DNA from 2 places in the Bacillus sp. J14TS2 genome. Region 2 is predicted to be linked to the other one. Evidence: a T-box and tRNA genes for the amino acid it is inferred to sense, from the RefSeq annotation. Region 2 holds a T-box; the other holds one or more tRNA genes.
What was found. The T-box of region 2 lies ahead of KI375_RS21335 (valine--tRNA ligase). A T-box ahead of a tRNA ligase gene usually reads a tRNA of that ligase, here a tRNA-Val.
Positions count from the first base shown of each region.

Region 1 (7,394 bases), on a different contig from region 2:
TTTGACATGTCTTTTTTTGATAAGAGCCTCGATTCCCAGCAAGCTTTTGGTCATTCGGCGGATTGACACCTTGGAATTCCGAGAGTCTATTGTATAGTGAACAATATGTATTTTAATTGATATCCCCTAAATAAACAGGAAGATTATTCCCTCCAACATGATCAAGAACATACTGGCGCATGGATTGAGGATAGAGCCTATAGTTTAATAATTCCGTTAAAGGCAGCCACTCCACACTGATTTGCCCATCATCAGGCGAGCTGCCATTTCCTACATTATTAGAATTTCCCTTAATTTGACACAAAAACATATATTCAATTTGATGCACATCTGAATCAAAGGTAAAATGTTCATGATTTTTTCCAATATATTCACGGATAAATAGTAAATAATCAATCTTTACACTTGCGTTGACTTCTTCTACACATTCTCTTTCTAATGCTTCATGAAGCGTTTCTCCATGCTCTTGGCCGCCACCTGGTAAAATATAATAAACCCCATCGATATCCTGTTTTTTGATTGCCAACAATTGTCCATCTTGAATAATAATCGCTTTTGCCGAATTTCTTATGTTCATCGTATCCCTCCACTGTCTATCTTACACCAGAAAAATAAAAAAATGCTTGATCAAGGGGATTTTTCAAACAAATTATAAATATGCTAGAGATGGAATAATCCAAAGCTATGAAGTTGAGATTATAAGTCTATAAAAACACATTATCGGTTTGCCAATGTAAGCTGATAAAAAAGTTGAGAACCCTTATAGCCAGTTTTTATAAACCCGTATTTTTCATATAATTTTACTGCACTTTTTTGGTAGGTAACCGTATCAAGAAGAATTTCTCCATATTCCTGTTGCTTTGCATGTTCAATCACATGTCGTAACAGCATTTGACCTATTCCTTTTCCACGAAAGGGTGGTAGCAGGTACATACGCTTCAGAGTTCCTGTATATTGGGTATCCTCTCTTAAAGCTGAGGTCCCAATTAAGTTCCCGTTATCAATAGCAATCCAAAATCCTCCTCGGCCTCCATAGATGTGAGATATCTTATCCAAGTCGACGTCTAGTCTTCGATCATAATCAAAACCAAACTCTTGATGAACATTAATAACCAATTGCTTAACCGATTCAGCATATATTTCAGTAAATGGCAAAATTTCAACAGACATATTAACCTCCAATGACTATGATAGAGGAACTTATCTCGATAATTTTTGATTGCAAAATTCTGTCCATATGTCGAGCTCTTAACAATTGTTCCTTAAATCGTTTATTAATATCCTATTAATTCCATATATTAACAACCGGTTCACTCGTTTCAATTCTTACTTTACTTTCCTTCAAAAAATCGACACTCCATTGGTCTAAGTTTGATACATCCCAACTTCGATAACAGCCTATATAAACAATTATTTCTCTTAATTGTAGAAAAATTGGAATCTGTTTTAACCATTTTTCATCAAAATAGTTTTCCTCTTTATATCCTTTTAAGAAATGCTCCATAAATGAATGAGCTTGAGATTCCTTACTCGCTTTTCCAGCTTCGCCTCCATAAACATAAACAAAATAATATAAGGGTATAGCAATATCTTCAATAAACCAACTATACTGTGCCTCATCAAAATCAAAAAGAGTGATTATTCCTTTATCCTTTACTAGGAAATTTCCAACTCCTATATCACCGTGAATAAGTCCATAGGAATGCTCATCTTTAGTAAAACTGGATTGGATTTTTTCAATGAGTTTGTCACGAGATTGATAAATTAAATATTGATCTGATGGGACAAACTTTCGAATGTTTTGCAGATAATAATTCTGGTTCCAGTCGTGCCTCCGAATAGATTCATCCTTTGGTTTATAGCTTTTTGATAAGGAATGGATTTTCCCCATAATCTTACCAAGGTTGTAGTATAGATTTGTATCACTTAGACACTCAGGATAATCAATCTTTGAACCTTCTGCTTTTATAAAAGATGTCACAATGAAATTCACATCGGATTTATCAATTACCTCTACATAATCACCTTGTGTAGATGGGATGGGACTAGATACAGAGACACCGTTTTTCGCTAAATAAAGAAGCCAATCAATTTCTCCCTTTACTGCATTTACACTACGATGAGCATTAGGAGTAAACCTTAATATGTAATCTTGATCATTTTTTGAGTACTCATATATAAAATTCTGCCAATTGCCAATATGGGTTAAATCACTCATTTCAATACCAAATCTAATTGCTCCAATGGATTGAATTTCTTGAGTGAATGCTTCAATAATCTTTTGATCCATAGATGGATACCTCACTAATTTAGTTTATATATTACTAATTCGAGGTACCAATACTAATTTCCTTCAACTAACAGCCCGATTGAGTTACAAGAAGGGGAAACTTCCCAGCAAATCGTATATACCGATATTGTTCTTATAATATGGAATGAAAAGAGAGGAATAGCTGGATTCCTCTCTAATCACTTTTTATTGTTTAAAGATAAACTGTTCTCTAAATTTTCGTGGATGTTTGCTTTCTTCATTTTTGTTTGTCCAAGTTATGATCACTATCAACTTCGAAGCCTTAGTATATAAAGGAAAATTATAATGATGAAAGTTAGTATCCAGCAGCTCATCTTGTGGGTAATCAGCGGTAAATAGTTCATATTGTTTTGTTGAATTTGGATCATCCCTGTATGCTTCAATCCTAACTAATTTAGGGTTTTCTCTGCCAATGTTTTGATGTCCATACTGTAAACACTATACAAATCTGGATTTCTTGATTTGTTAAGATTTGGATCTTCGTCATCTGCTTTTGCAATGACCACTTTCCAGTGCTTTGAAGATTCAGTTGAAGGTAGTTTCTCCAGAGTAGTTGCTAAAGAATTAGTGGGTAGTAATGTTACTAGTAAAACTATATAAAATAGAAGCATTGCTACCTTTTTCATTTCATCACACACCTTTTTCGTAGTTGCTATTAGTTTGATTTAAAAGAATTATATTTATTCTCAAGCAATGTTAATTCATCACTCTGGAAAGAGTTATGAAGTTAAGTAGTGAGCTCTAGACTCTGTATAGCACAAATAAAAGCTGTTATTGTGACAGTGTTATGTGCTACTATATATAGGCATCAAGAAAGGATGATCACTATAAACGCTGAAAAATATGATCTTAATACGATATACATATTAAAGGAGCACCCTGATATAAGCAGTGGTCGGTGTGACAACTGTAATAATGCTGCTTTTCACAGCTACTTACAAGATGGTAAGTTAATTCGCAAATGTAAGTCCTGTGGCATGATGAAAAGTATTTAACCTTATCACAAGATGGAGTCCTTCAGTATTAAATATCTCTACAATAGTTCTCCATCTCCTAATTTTGGACGTATCAAAAAAGCATCTAAATAATAAAGATGCTTTAAATTTAATACCTTCTCTATAATTATTTTATTCATTGATACCTAGACGTATTTCCTCCGCTTCCTCTTGGATTTGGCCAATCAAGGATATAACAGATCCTGCAGTCTGAATCCAACTTCCCACTGCCCCAATCTGACCTTGTTCCGAGTTATTTCCGTGCAGTTCTTGAGTAGTACTTATTGCTTGCAAGGAGTTCCCAATGCCCTGTAAAAGGTTTCCAACAATATTCTCCGCTCTTCCAGCTTCTGTACTATCAAAAAACTCATCTGCCAGTCCTACGAAACTTCCTAAAGCCTGCATCCAAGTTCCCGCAATAACTATTCTTTGTTCAGTCTCTTCGTCAGAACAGCCATAAAGCAACATCCCTGCGAAAACGGTCGAATTACCTGTTGCTTGAATTTCATCTCCGATTTTTTCTAGAGATACTGAACCTTGGCCATCTGCGGCCAATGCACTTCCCGAAGCTTGCAAAACATTGCCTATCAGTCGCAATTGATAGCTTTGTGTTTCATTTAAATGTAATTGAGGAGTATTGCCGATGGCCGCTTGTATAGTTCCAATTGTTGAGAGAAAATAACCGATTATTTCCTTCAAATGATTATTCATGTATATTCAATCCAACTCATTTTCATTTCTAATACATTCTATTCTTAAACCGATTATTCAGTTCATTCCTTCCATCAACCGTAGCATACTGCAACTTATCCATAGGGTAGGAGTTTTCCGCATTAACGGGCAGAAATATCTCCACCTCCAAGCAAATTTAGCCTTTGATCCTCAAAAATTCAGTGGGGATGAAGATACACCGTCCTTAGAATCAAGTTTGCCTTAAATCCTTCTACTTTCAACATCTTACACTCCGGAATTTGAAAGTGTTGACTTAAAATTATTTATCTAGTATAATTAATCTTGTCTTTACATAATATGTTGATTCTGTAGCTCAGCTGGGAGAGCGCCACCTTGACAGGGTGGAGGTCGCTGGTTCGAGACCAGTCAGAATCACTACGGATCGTCAAACGTTAATATAATAGCGTTTGACGTTTTTTGGTCTAGGAGATTATAAAATGAAACTTCAATCAGTTAAAGGCATAGGATGTGCTAGTGCAGACATGATGATTGTTATCACGAACTCCGGCTGAGAAAGATGGTCTAGGAATTGATGATGTTTTTTATTCAAAATTGTTATCAATCAAAATTTTTTTATAAATGTCAGACACCAAAAAATCCTCAAACGATAAGTGGTTTTTTATAGGCGAACTTGGAGGAAATAGCTTTCCTAAAGGATAAATTAGATTTATATCGAATTTCAAAATTATAGTTAATAGTTGCAATTAACATTTAATAGGAGAAGGAAACGATGAGTAAATATGACTTTTTATCAATAGCAGCAGTGGTTATTAATATCCTTGTCTTTTTTATTTTTCGTGGTCCGAATGTAAATGGATTTATTTTGGCTGCCGCTATGGGGATCATTGCAATTTTTGGTATTTTCGTTGCCCTTCGCTCAAAATACGTTGCATTGTATATTATTATAAATGTGATGATATTAATATCTTTACTAGTTCTTATTTTTGCTTTACTCGTAAGCTATGGCAGAGTTATGAACGAGTAAAATTTTATACATAGAATTTCTTCCATCCTTCAAATTTCAACGAATATGAATTTTTACAGTGTCGCTGTGCCTCTTAATGCGGAAGAAAGGAGCACAAACGAGATACAAAAACAAGATTTAAAATTTGAAGTTTTGCTCAAGACCCAAATGGAAATAATACAAATAACTAGGCATTGAGGAGGTCTAAAGAATGAGTCTACTTTATATCAAAGCGATGGAAGTCTTTAAAAAAGATGCAGAGCGTCAGAATAGAGAAGGACCTCAAGATATTAAACCTTATATAAAAAATAAATGGCGAAAAAATAGGTATTAACAAGTATGAACGAGAATTGAAAGGCATTGAATGACACGCGAGAGGTCGTTCAATGCCTTTTGTGTTATAGAAAAAGGCACTATACAAAAATACGATAAGGGTCGCTATGGTGAACGTAAATGAACAAAGCATCTAATAAAGGGAGATAAAACTGGACAAATCTATATGATATAATGAAAACCACAATCTATAAGATTTGTTACTTCTGTGAACTCACCACCAATAGATTCTTCACTTGATTGAATAAAAAAGGAGAGAAGTCGATTATATGGTGAAGTATAAAGTATTAGCCTTAGATTTAGATGAAACCGTCCTAACCCGCAATAAAGGCGTATCTGGAGCAAATAAGCAGTGGATAAAACGAGCAGCTGATGCTGGTGTTGTCGTCGTTTTGACAACAGGTCGAGGATTACAAAGAGTTGAACGAATTCGTCAAGAATTAGGTTTAGAGTCACCAATGGTACTTGCCAATGGAGCTGAGATCTGGAGTAAACCTGGAGAACTTGTGAAAAGGTTTTATATTGAGCAAAAGGATATTCGCATGTTGCATGCAATGGCTCTTGAATCTGGGGGAACATTTTGGGGATATAACGATACAGACCATGTCAAGATGGAAGATTGGGCAGATGATATCTTTGCAACAAACTTTTTCAAATTTGGTATTAGTCATAATGATGAACAGATTGTTCGACAATTAAGAGAGAAACTAAAAAATAGTGAGACATTAAATATTACATGGTCGTCGAGTCGTGTTGTGGAAATTTCACTTGTCAATGTTTCAAAGGCGACAGGTATACAGAAGCTTTGTGAACATTTAGGGATTGAGATGGCAGAAGTTATGGCCATTGGGGATAATCGAAATGACCTTGAATTAATCAAAGCTGCTGGTTTAGGCATTGCGATGGGTAATGCTGAGAAGGAATTAAAAGAAGTGGCAGATCAAATCACAACAACAAATGAAGAGGATGGAGTTGCTCAAGCAATTCAAACATATCTTTTTGAGGAAGATGTAAGCTGATAAAGAAAGCTGTGCCTTGTTATTTTAGGCACAGCTTTCTTTATTTGTTCATAAAAGTGGTAAAAAATTTGGTGTGCCCTTAATCTTTCTGAAAATAAGTATATGGACCATGATGAAAAGTTGTATGTACAATTAAAAACCGGTTCTCTAATATAAAATGTAATAGTAAATCCCCGAGGAAATGAACTCTTTTTCTTAATAATAAGATCGATAGGGGAGTGTAATTTCTGATCATAATTAGGAGAGATAAAATGACTGAAATTGGTTTTGTAAGACACGGAAACACAAATTGGAATATTGAACAAAGAGCACAAGGTCATTCACATAATCCATTAAATGAAACAGGTATGACACAAGCACATGCTGTTGGGAAGCGCTTGGCCGAAGAAGATTGGGAAGTTATGATTTCAAGTGATTTATTACGAGCCCGCCAAACGGCAGAAATTATTGCTTCCTATTTAAATTTGCCTATTTTATTTGATAAGAGATTAAGAGAGATTTCGCGAGGGAAAATCGAGGGGACCATCGAAGAAGAGAGAATTGAAATATGGGGTGAGGATTGGCGCCAGCTTGATCTAGGTGAGGAGACCATTGAAGCTTTACGTGCAAGAGGTGCTCAGTTTGTGGAAGACACATTAAAACAGTATAAAGGAAAAAAAGTATTGGTGATTACGCATGGGAAATTTCTAATTCAAACATTACATGAAATATGTCCAAATGAAACAGATCCAGATGATTTAGTGAAAAATTGTTCTGTCACAATTATAAAAGATATGAAAAAAGGGATGGGATATAAACTTTATAATTGCACTCGCCACCTTGCTGAAAAGGAATTTACTAAATAATACGACTCATCAATGTTACCTAAAAGACAATCGATTAGATAATGTATTGAGGAGGTTTTCACATGAAATTAACATTTTTAGGCACTGCCGGGCCTGATCAAATCCCATCACCATTTTGTGACTGTAGAACGTGTACCTATGCACGCGAACATCGGGGCTATGACTTGAGGAAAAGGTGTATGTACTTAATTAACG
Region 1 is NZ_BORE01000019.1:27,377-34,770, forward strand. It holds gene KI375_RS22825 (NUDIX domain-containing protein) at 113-577, opposite strand; gene KI375_RS22830 (GNAT family N-acetyltransferase) at 718-1,170, opposite strand; gene KI375_RS22835 (phosphotransferase enzyme family protein) at 1,286-2,290, opposite strand; gene KI375_RS22840 (hypothetical protein) at 2,701-2,937, opposite strand; gene KI375_RS28140 (DUF8096 family protein) at 3,130-3,306, shown strand; gene KI375_RS22845 (DUF6944 family repetitive protein) at 3,439-4,017, opposite strand; tRNA gene KI375_RS22850 (tRNA-Val) at 4,341-4,413, shown strand; gene KI375_RS22855 (hypothetical protein) at 4,769-5,023, shown strand; gene KI375_RS27720 (hypothetical protein) at 5,214-5,336, shown strand; gene KI375_RS22860 (Cof-type HAD-IIB family hydrolase) at 5,605-6,354, shown strand; gene KI375_RS22865 (histidine phosphatase family protein) at 6,606-7,199, shown strand; gene KI375_RS22870 (MBL fold metallo-hydrolase) at 7,262-7,394, shown strand, end outside.
Region 1: it has a tRNA-Val gene. The T-box ahead of KI375_RS21335 (valine--tRNA ligase) is inferred to sense a tRNA for this amino acid. The anticodon was not compared.

Region 2 (7,394 bases):
TCCCTTCTTAGCGAGAACAAATCCATTTATCATTAAGTCTTTCCATGGAATATCTCCTGTATGATACAGGCTTCTTACGATAGTATAAAAAGTCCATGTCCGTATGATTTCATGTGCATGCGTTCTCATACCCATTGGAGTTAGCTTAAGACCAAACCTCTCATGGATCTGCGGCGTTAGCGATGACGTTGCCCATGTGTCGAATACGGCACTTTCGGGAGTAAATTCCTTGCATCCGCAGTCACATGTACCCTTGTATGGGGTTTCGAGCGGATTGACGGGAAGCTGTTCGGCTTTTGCGAAGCTAGCTTTTCCGCAATGATTGCAATACCAAACTGGAAAAGGAACGCCGAAATAGCGTTGACGAGAAATACACCAGTCCCACTTCAAATTTTCAACCCATGCAATATAGCGATTTTTCATGTAGGCGGGATACCAATTTATTTGGTTTGCTGCATCCAGAAACCGCTCTTTTTCAGATAGAATATCGATATACCATTGCCTTGACGGGATGATTTCGATTTCTTTTCTGCAGCGTTCATGAATTGCAACAGCGTGTATTATATTCTCGGATTTCTGCAGCAGATTGGATTCATCAAGCAATCGAATGATCTCTTTTCTGGCGGCATGGACCGTAAGTTCGCCGATAAAGGGAACATCCTTATCAAGAGTACCGTCCGCCAAAATTACCTTGCGATATGGCAGAGCGTGTTCAGCATACCACTTGGCATCGGAGCTATCACCGAATGTTGCGCACATAACAACGCCGGTGCCTTTATCTATTCCAACCGTATCATCCGCCAGTATCGGCACTTCATAGTCGTAAAGCGGTATCTGAGCATTTTTCCCAATATATGATGTATATCGTTCGTCATCAGGATGAACGAATAAACAAACGCATCCATATAATAGTTCAGGGCGTGTTGTTGCAACATAAAGCGGATTTCCTTCAACCATAAAGGGAATATAGATAAAGGTCGATTCATTATCAGCTGTATCAAGCTCGGCCTGAGCGATAGAAGTTTGACATTCGGTACACCAAAGCACAGGAGATTCTTTCACATATGTCTTTTCTTTTTGGACAAGCTCTAGAAATAATAACTGTGATATTTTTCTAACGTCATCGTTTATCGTTTCATATTGCGTGGACCAATCAACCGAAAATCCCATTGTTCTCCAGAATTTTTTAAATTCTGTTTCATAATTTTTAGTTGTCTGTTTGCATTTATTAATAAATGCACTCCGGGAGAAATCTTTTGCACGTATACCTTCGTCGCGTTCAACCAAACGTTCGGTCGGTAATCCATTATCATCAAAGCCAAAGGGATAAAATACATTATAGCCCTGCATTCTGCGAAACCGTGCAATCATTTCAGCCTGTGTGTAAGAGAACAAGTGCCCGACATGCATGTTTCCACTAACTGTCGGCGGCGGAGTGTCAATCGAGTATATCTCCCCTTGTGCATCTGGATCGAACTTGTAAATTTGTTCTTCTTCCCAAAATTCCTGCATTTGTTTTTCTATCTGAGCAAAATTATAGCGCTTTTCCATTTGAATACCTCCAAAATTAGTGATTGAACACAATAAAAAACGCCCCAAAGCAATTTCCATTGCTCTGGGGCGAACATTGCGTCCGTGGTACCACCCAAATTCAGAGAATATTCTCTGCACTCTACCGATGCGGGATAGTTCATAAATATCCGATATCGTTTTCCTGTGACGGCGGAAATCCCGTTGAAGTCTACTAAGAAATATCTTTCCGTTCGGTTCACAGCTCAGAGGCTACTTCCATACTATCTTCACGAAGGTTTACACCATCCACCTTCTCTCTATGCATCAGATAAGTATGTACTCCTCCTCGTCAATGCCTTTATTGTATTCAATTTCCATTATTATACACTAAAGCAAAAAAAAATCAACGACTACCATAAAAATGTCAGCAGAAAGCGTCCGCCTGCAGCGGAAATCAACGGTGTATAGGCTCTCACGTTGTGTTTACAGGTTTTATTACAATTTATCCCGCATTAACTGGCTGTAAAACCCCCACTGATTGAACTTTCACTTTGTATTGAACAGAATAGTTTTTTACAAAGTAAAATTCCAAAGTGTTTCCATTACTTAAAGTTTTAAAAAACGAGCCGACAGTTGAGAACCGCCAGCTCAAATCAATTAAGAATCTATTTTTAATCCTTTCAACGCTTCTGCTAATGCATTGTTTATTGGTTCAGCTTCTTTTTGTTGTTCCTTCATGTATTTTTGGACACTACGCTTATCCATTTTTCCACTACCTTCTTTTTTACGTCTCGCTTCAAAAGCAGATAGTTTCTCGCGATATCCACATTTACATGCGAAAATTTGGCCTTTACCTTCACCACGAAGTTCCATTTTCTTTTTACATTGAGGGCAGCGTGCATTGGTTAAGCGTGAAACATTTTTTTTATAACCACATTCACGATCTTGGCAGACAAGCATTTTTCCTTTCTTACCGTTTACTTCAAGCATTGGCTTTCCACAGTCCGGGCATGCTTTTGTTGAAATATTGTCGTGTTTGTACTTTCTACTACTTGCTTTAATTTCAGCAACAATTTCTTTTGTATGTCCTTTCATTTCATTTATAAAAACATCCTTTTTGAGTCTACCTTTAGCAATCATCTCAAGTTTTTGTTCCCACTCAGCAGTTGTCGCTGGCGACTTTAATTCTTCTGGTACTAAATCCAGTAGCTGACGACCTTTAGAAGTGATAAAGATTTCTTTTCCACCACGTTTTTCGATTAGGAATGAATTGAATAATTTATCAATAATATCAGCTCGAGTGGCAACAGTACCAAGTCCACCAGTTGATTTTAACGTATTTACTAGTTCCTTATTGTTTGTCTCCATGTACTTTGTGGGATTTTCCATGGCTGATAGTAAAGTAGCCTCTGTAAAACGTGCAGGGGGAGTTGTTTGGCCAGCCGTTTGAGCGATCAACTTTGTATTTAATACATAATCCTTTACAAGACGAGGTAATAATTGCTCTTTTACATCATCCGTTGCTTCTTCATCATCGAATCGGTTTCCGTACACTTCTTTCCAACCAGCATTAGATACCGTTTTTCCTTTGGCAATGAATTTTTCATCACCAATTTTTGCTTGCACTATTAATTGTTCATATTCAAAAGCCGGGAATAATACGGCTAAGAAACGCTTTACAACAAGGTCATATATTTTACGTTCTTTATCTGTAAATGCTGAGAAATTCACATAACCTTCGGTTGGAATGATAGCATGATGATCATTTACTTTCCCATCATCTACAAAGGCTTTTGATGCTTTTATTGGCTTTGCTAGTATTTTATAAGCAAGTGGACGATATTCATTTACACCACACGCTTTTAAACGCTCTGGAAGCGTACTAACAATGTCTGAAGATAAATAACGTGAGTCAGTACGAGGATATGTTAACACTTTATGTTGCTCGTACAGTTTTTGCATGATATTTAGCGTTTCTTTAGCTGAATAACCAAAGATTTTATTTGCATCACGTTGTAACTCCGTTAAATCGTATAGAGCAGGTGAAAATGTTTTTTTGGCTTTCCGGTCAATGGAAACAACAGTTGCATCTTTACCTTCAAGTGATTTAACGATTGCATCAACTTTTGCTTTATTAAAGCTGCGACTATTTCCTTTTGCATCTTGCCACGTTAATTTAAGCCCATCTGTTTGAGCTTCAATTCCATAATACGTTTGCGGTTTGAAATTCTTTATTTCTTCTTCTCGTGCTTCAACCATTGCTACTGTTGGTGTTTGCACACGTCCACAGTTTAATTGTGCATTATATTTTGTTGTTAAGGCACGAGTTGCATTTAACCCTATATACCAATCTGCCTCCGAACGCGCTACTGCTGAAGCATACAGGTTTTCATAGGCTTTACCAGGCTTTAAGTTATTAAATCCATCTTTTATTGCTTTGTCTGTTACAGAGGAAATCCACAGACGTTTGATAGGCTTATGAACTTTTGCTTTTTTAATTATCCAACGTGCAACTAGTTCTCCTTCTCTCCCTGCATCAGTAGCCACAATTATTTCATTCACATCACTGCGATTTAGCTGTGCTTTTGCAGCATTAAACTGCTTTCCGGTTTGTTTCATAATAACTAATTTCATGGGTTCTGGAAGCATAGGAAGATCTTCTAAATTCCATTTCTTATATTTAACATCATATATTTCAGGATCTGCTAAAGTTACTAAATGCCCTAGCGCCCAAGTAACGATATATTTGTTGCCTTCTAGAAATCCATTTCCTTTTTTAGTACACTTCAATACATTTGCTATATCGCGTGCAACGGAGGGTTTCTCAGCAATTACTACACTTTTTGCCATTTTTTCGAACTCCTTTACTAACTATGTACAATCTAATATAACATAGTTTTAAGGAGAAAATGTGTTTCTATATTTGACTAAAGCTTAATCCATTTATAAATTGACGTAGAAGATATTTCATATTGACTTCAAAATACACTGAGTTAAGGAACTTCAATCCAAATAATTATACGGGAAGATGTTCAAGTAGATTTCTTCCAGCGAATCCTTTTACATCATCTTCAGAATAATATTTCAATAATTCGTTAATAAGGTTTTGATGGGTCGAAGCATTTTCTAACCTGACGATATATTCATCGATTCCATCAAAGTCAGAACCTAAACCAATTTGCTTGATGCCGCCTAAGGAGCAAAAATGCTCGATATGCCGAAGTAAATCAGTGATCGTCGCTTGCCCAGTACTAGATGTAAAAAGTGGGTGATAAACAACATGAATCAGTCCGTTTTTTTGAAATAAAGCCAAGGCTTGTTGATCAGTTAAATTTCTAGGATGAGGGCAAATCGCCTTGGCATTCGAATGGCTCGCAATCGGATAATCTGCGAGCTCCATTAATTCCCAGAACCCTTTCTCAGCTAAATGTGACACATCCGTAAATAGTTTATAGCGATTGTTTAAAGCAATAATTTCCTTTCCAAAGGCGGTTAATCCAGCACCTCTTGCTTCTCCCACTCCATCAGCGGCTAAGTTTGCATAATTCCATGTTAGTCCTACCGATCGGACCCCTAGTTGATAGAGAATTCTGAGCTTCTGTACATCATTCCCAATGCAATCTACCCCTTCAAGTGTAAGGATCGCCCCGATTTCATTAGGTTTTAATGAGTTAATGGAGGACCAGTCTTTAATCTGCTTCATTTCCGGATTTTTTTCAAGTACCTCTGTAAAGAAATAATCGACTTGATCAAGAGCAGCTTGAAACTGATCCTCTGCCTTAATTTCGGGAGGAATAAAGATTGCAAAAAACTGAATTTTAACTTCACCTTTTTTCAGTCGTTGCAAATTTGTATCCAATTCTTCACTATCTCGAAAAGATATCGCCCCCTTTCTTTCCCAGATTTTTAATAATGCATCACAATGTAAATCAATAACATTCATCTCAGGCACCTCCGTACCATTTAAATACAGTTTTTCTTCTTCTCTTTAAATAAAACACACCTAACAAGGTGTGTTCAAATTTAAAGTACATTCAAAAAAGAGAAAATCGACGACTATGCGGGCGTCAAGCGTAAACATTGTGGTTGACTTCTACTTTGCCCACAGGGCGCGTGTGATACTAGCAGAAGATCCTCTAGCTCGTTGTGTTATTTTCACCGGACTTTTTGGATATTAAAGAAACTTTCTTTGAATATTCCTGCCGTTATAACTAAATAATACAGAACGTTCTTCGACAACGCTTTCCATATGAACGGGCCTTCCCCATAGTTGATGTATATATGGAAGGACTTTTTCTAAATAATTTAAATCGAGCTCAACCTCTTCGTACCAATGCTTTAAATACAATTCTCCGTTCTTTAAGTAATCACCGTCATTCACCGTAATATAGGGAAAACCGCCATTTACTCTCATATTGACAAGCTGATCCCGAACCTCTGTCCAGTCTTTATCTACAACTTTATAGTCGCGACCGCGCTTTTGAAATAAATACATATCTTCCCGATATACTAAATCTTTCGTTAAATAATTTCGGATAAATGAGATATCTGATTCAATCTCACGTACTTCAAAAATTTTCTCACGTCCGGACTTTTCTTTAACTCCTTGCTCTTTTAACTTTTTATCAGGATGGTCCCAACGTTCCTCAATATCTTCAAAGATCTTTAATCCTAAATAATAAGGATTGATATTTGTTTTCGAAGGTTGGATGACACTTGCGTTTAATTTGGCAAATTCAACCGCTTCATCGCTGGTTAAGTCTAATTCTCTTAAGATCCGTTGATGCCAATAAGAAGCCCATCCTTCATTCATAATTTTCGTTTCTAATTGGGGCCAGAAATAAAGCATTTCTTCCCTCACCATCGTCATGATGTCGCGTTGCCAATCTTCTAGCTCCCGACTATATTGTTCGATAAAGAGCATAATGTCTTTCTCAGGCTGTGGAGGAAAGGACTTTTTTACTTTTTTTCTTCTTTCCTGTTTCTGATCCCCTTCATCTAATGACCAAAGATCATCATATTCTGTTGTTTGTCTAGCATTTTCTTCCCTCTCTGTATCCTCAGCTTGCCAATCTAATTTTGGGCGAAGCAGCGAAGGATCAATATGCTCTTCAATCGAGAGAACAGCATCTAGAAAATCCTCTACCTCCCTTTTACCGTGTTCAATTTCATACTGCCGCACACGCTCAGCGGTTGCAGCCATACTTTCAACCATATCACGCTTAGTATTTTGAAAGCGAGCATTGTTTTTAAAAAAATCACAATGTGCCAATACATGTGCAACAATTAATTTATTCTGAATCAGCGAATTTGTATCAAGTAAAAAGGCATAACATGGATTGGAATTAATTACAAGCTCATAAATTTTACTTAACCCCAGATCATACTGAAGCTTCATCTTAAAAAATTGCTTCCCAAAGCTCCAATGAGAAAACCTTGTAGGCATTCCGTATGCACCAAATGTATAAATAATTTCTGCTGGACAAATTTCATAGCGCATCGGATAAAAATCAAGGCCAAATCCTTCGGCAATTTCCGTAATTTCACTTATGGCATATTCCAATGCCTTTGATTCTGATTTCATTGCGGTCCCTCCCTTACACAATTGTATGAAAAAAAAGGGGATTTCATGAAAGGGAACCAGCATAATTCCTCTTTTTCAAATGAATATATAAGCAAAATAAAAATAGTGGAAATGCACTGCAATTGACAACATTTACAATGGAAGGCTCAAGACTTGATGGCTAATAATATAAATACTCCAAAAGGAGGGTTTTTAATGGACATAGTGGATTACGATCGAGCTTTGTATTACACCCATCGTTCCGAATGGGACAATTTATTGGTGCTGATGGTTCGAACGAAAGATCAAATTTTGTCCA
Region 2 is NZ_BORE01000016.1:89,258-96,651, reverse strand. It holds gene KI375_RS21335 (valine--tRNA ligase) at 1-1,551, opposite strand, end outside; T-box leader at 1,614-1,874, opposite strand; gene KI375_RS21330 (DNA topoisomerase III) at 2,170-4,362, opposite strand; gene KI375_RS21325 (dipeptidase) at 4,529-5,455, opposite strand; gene KI375_RS21320 (SpoVR family protein) at 5,687-7,096, opposite strand; gene KI375_RS21315 (YhdB family protein) at 7,292-7,394, shown strand, end outside.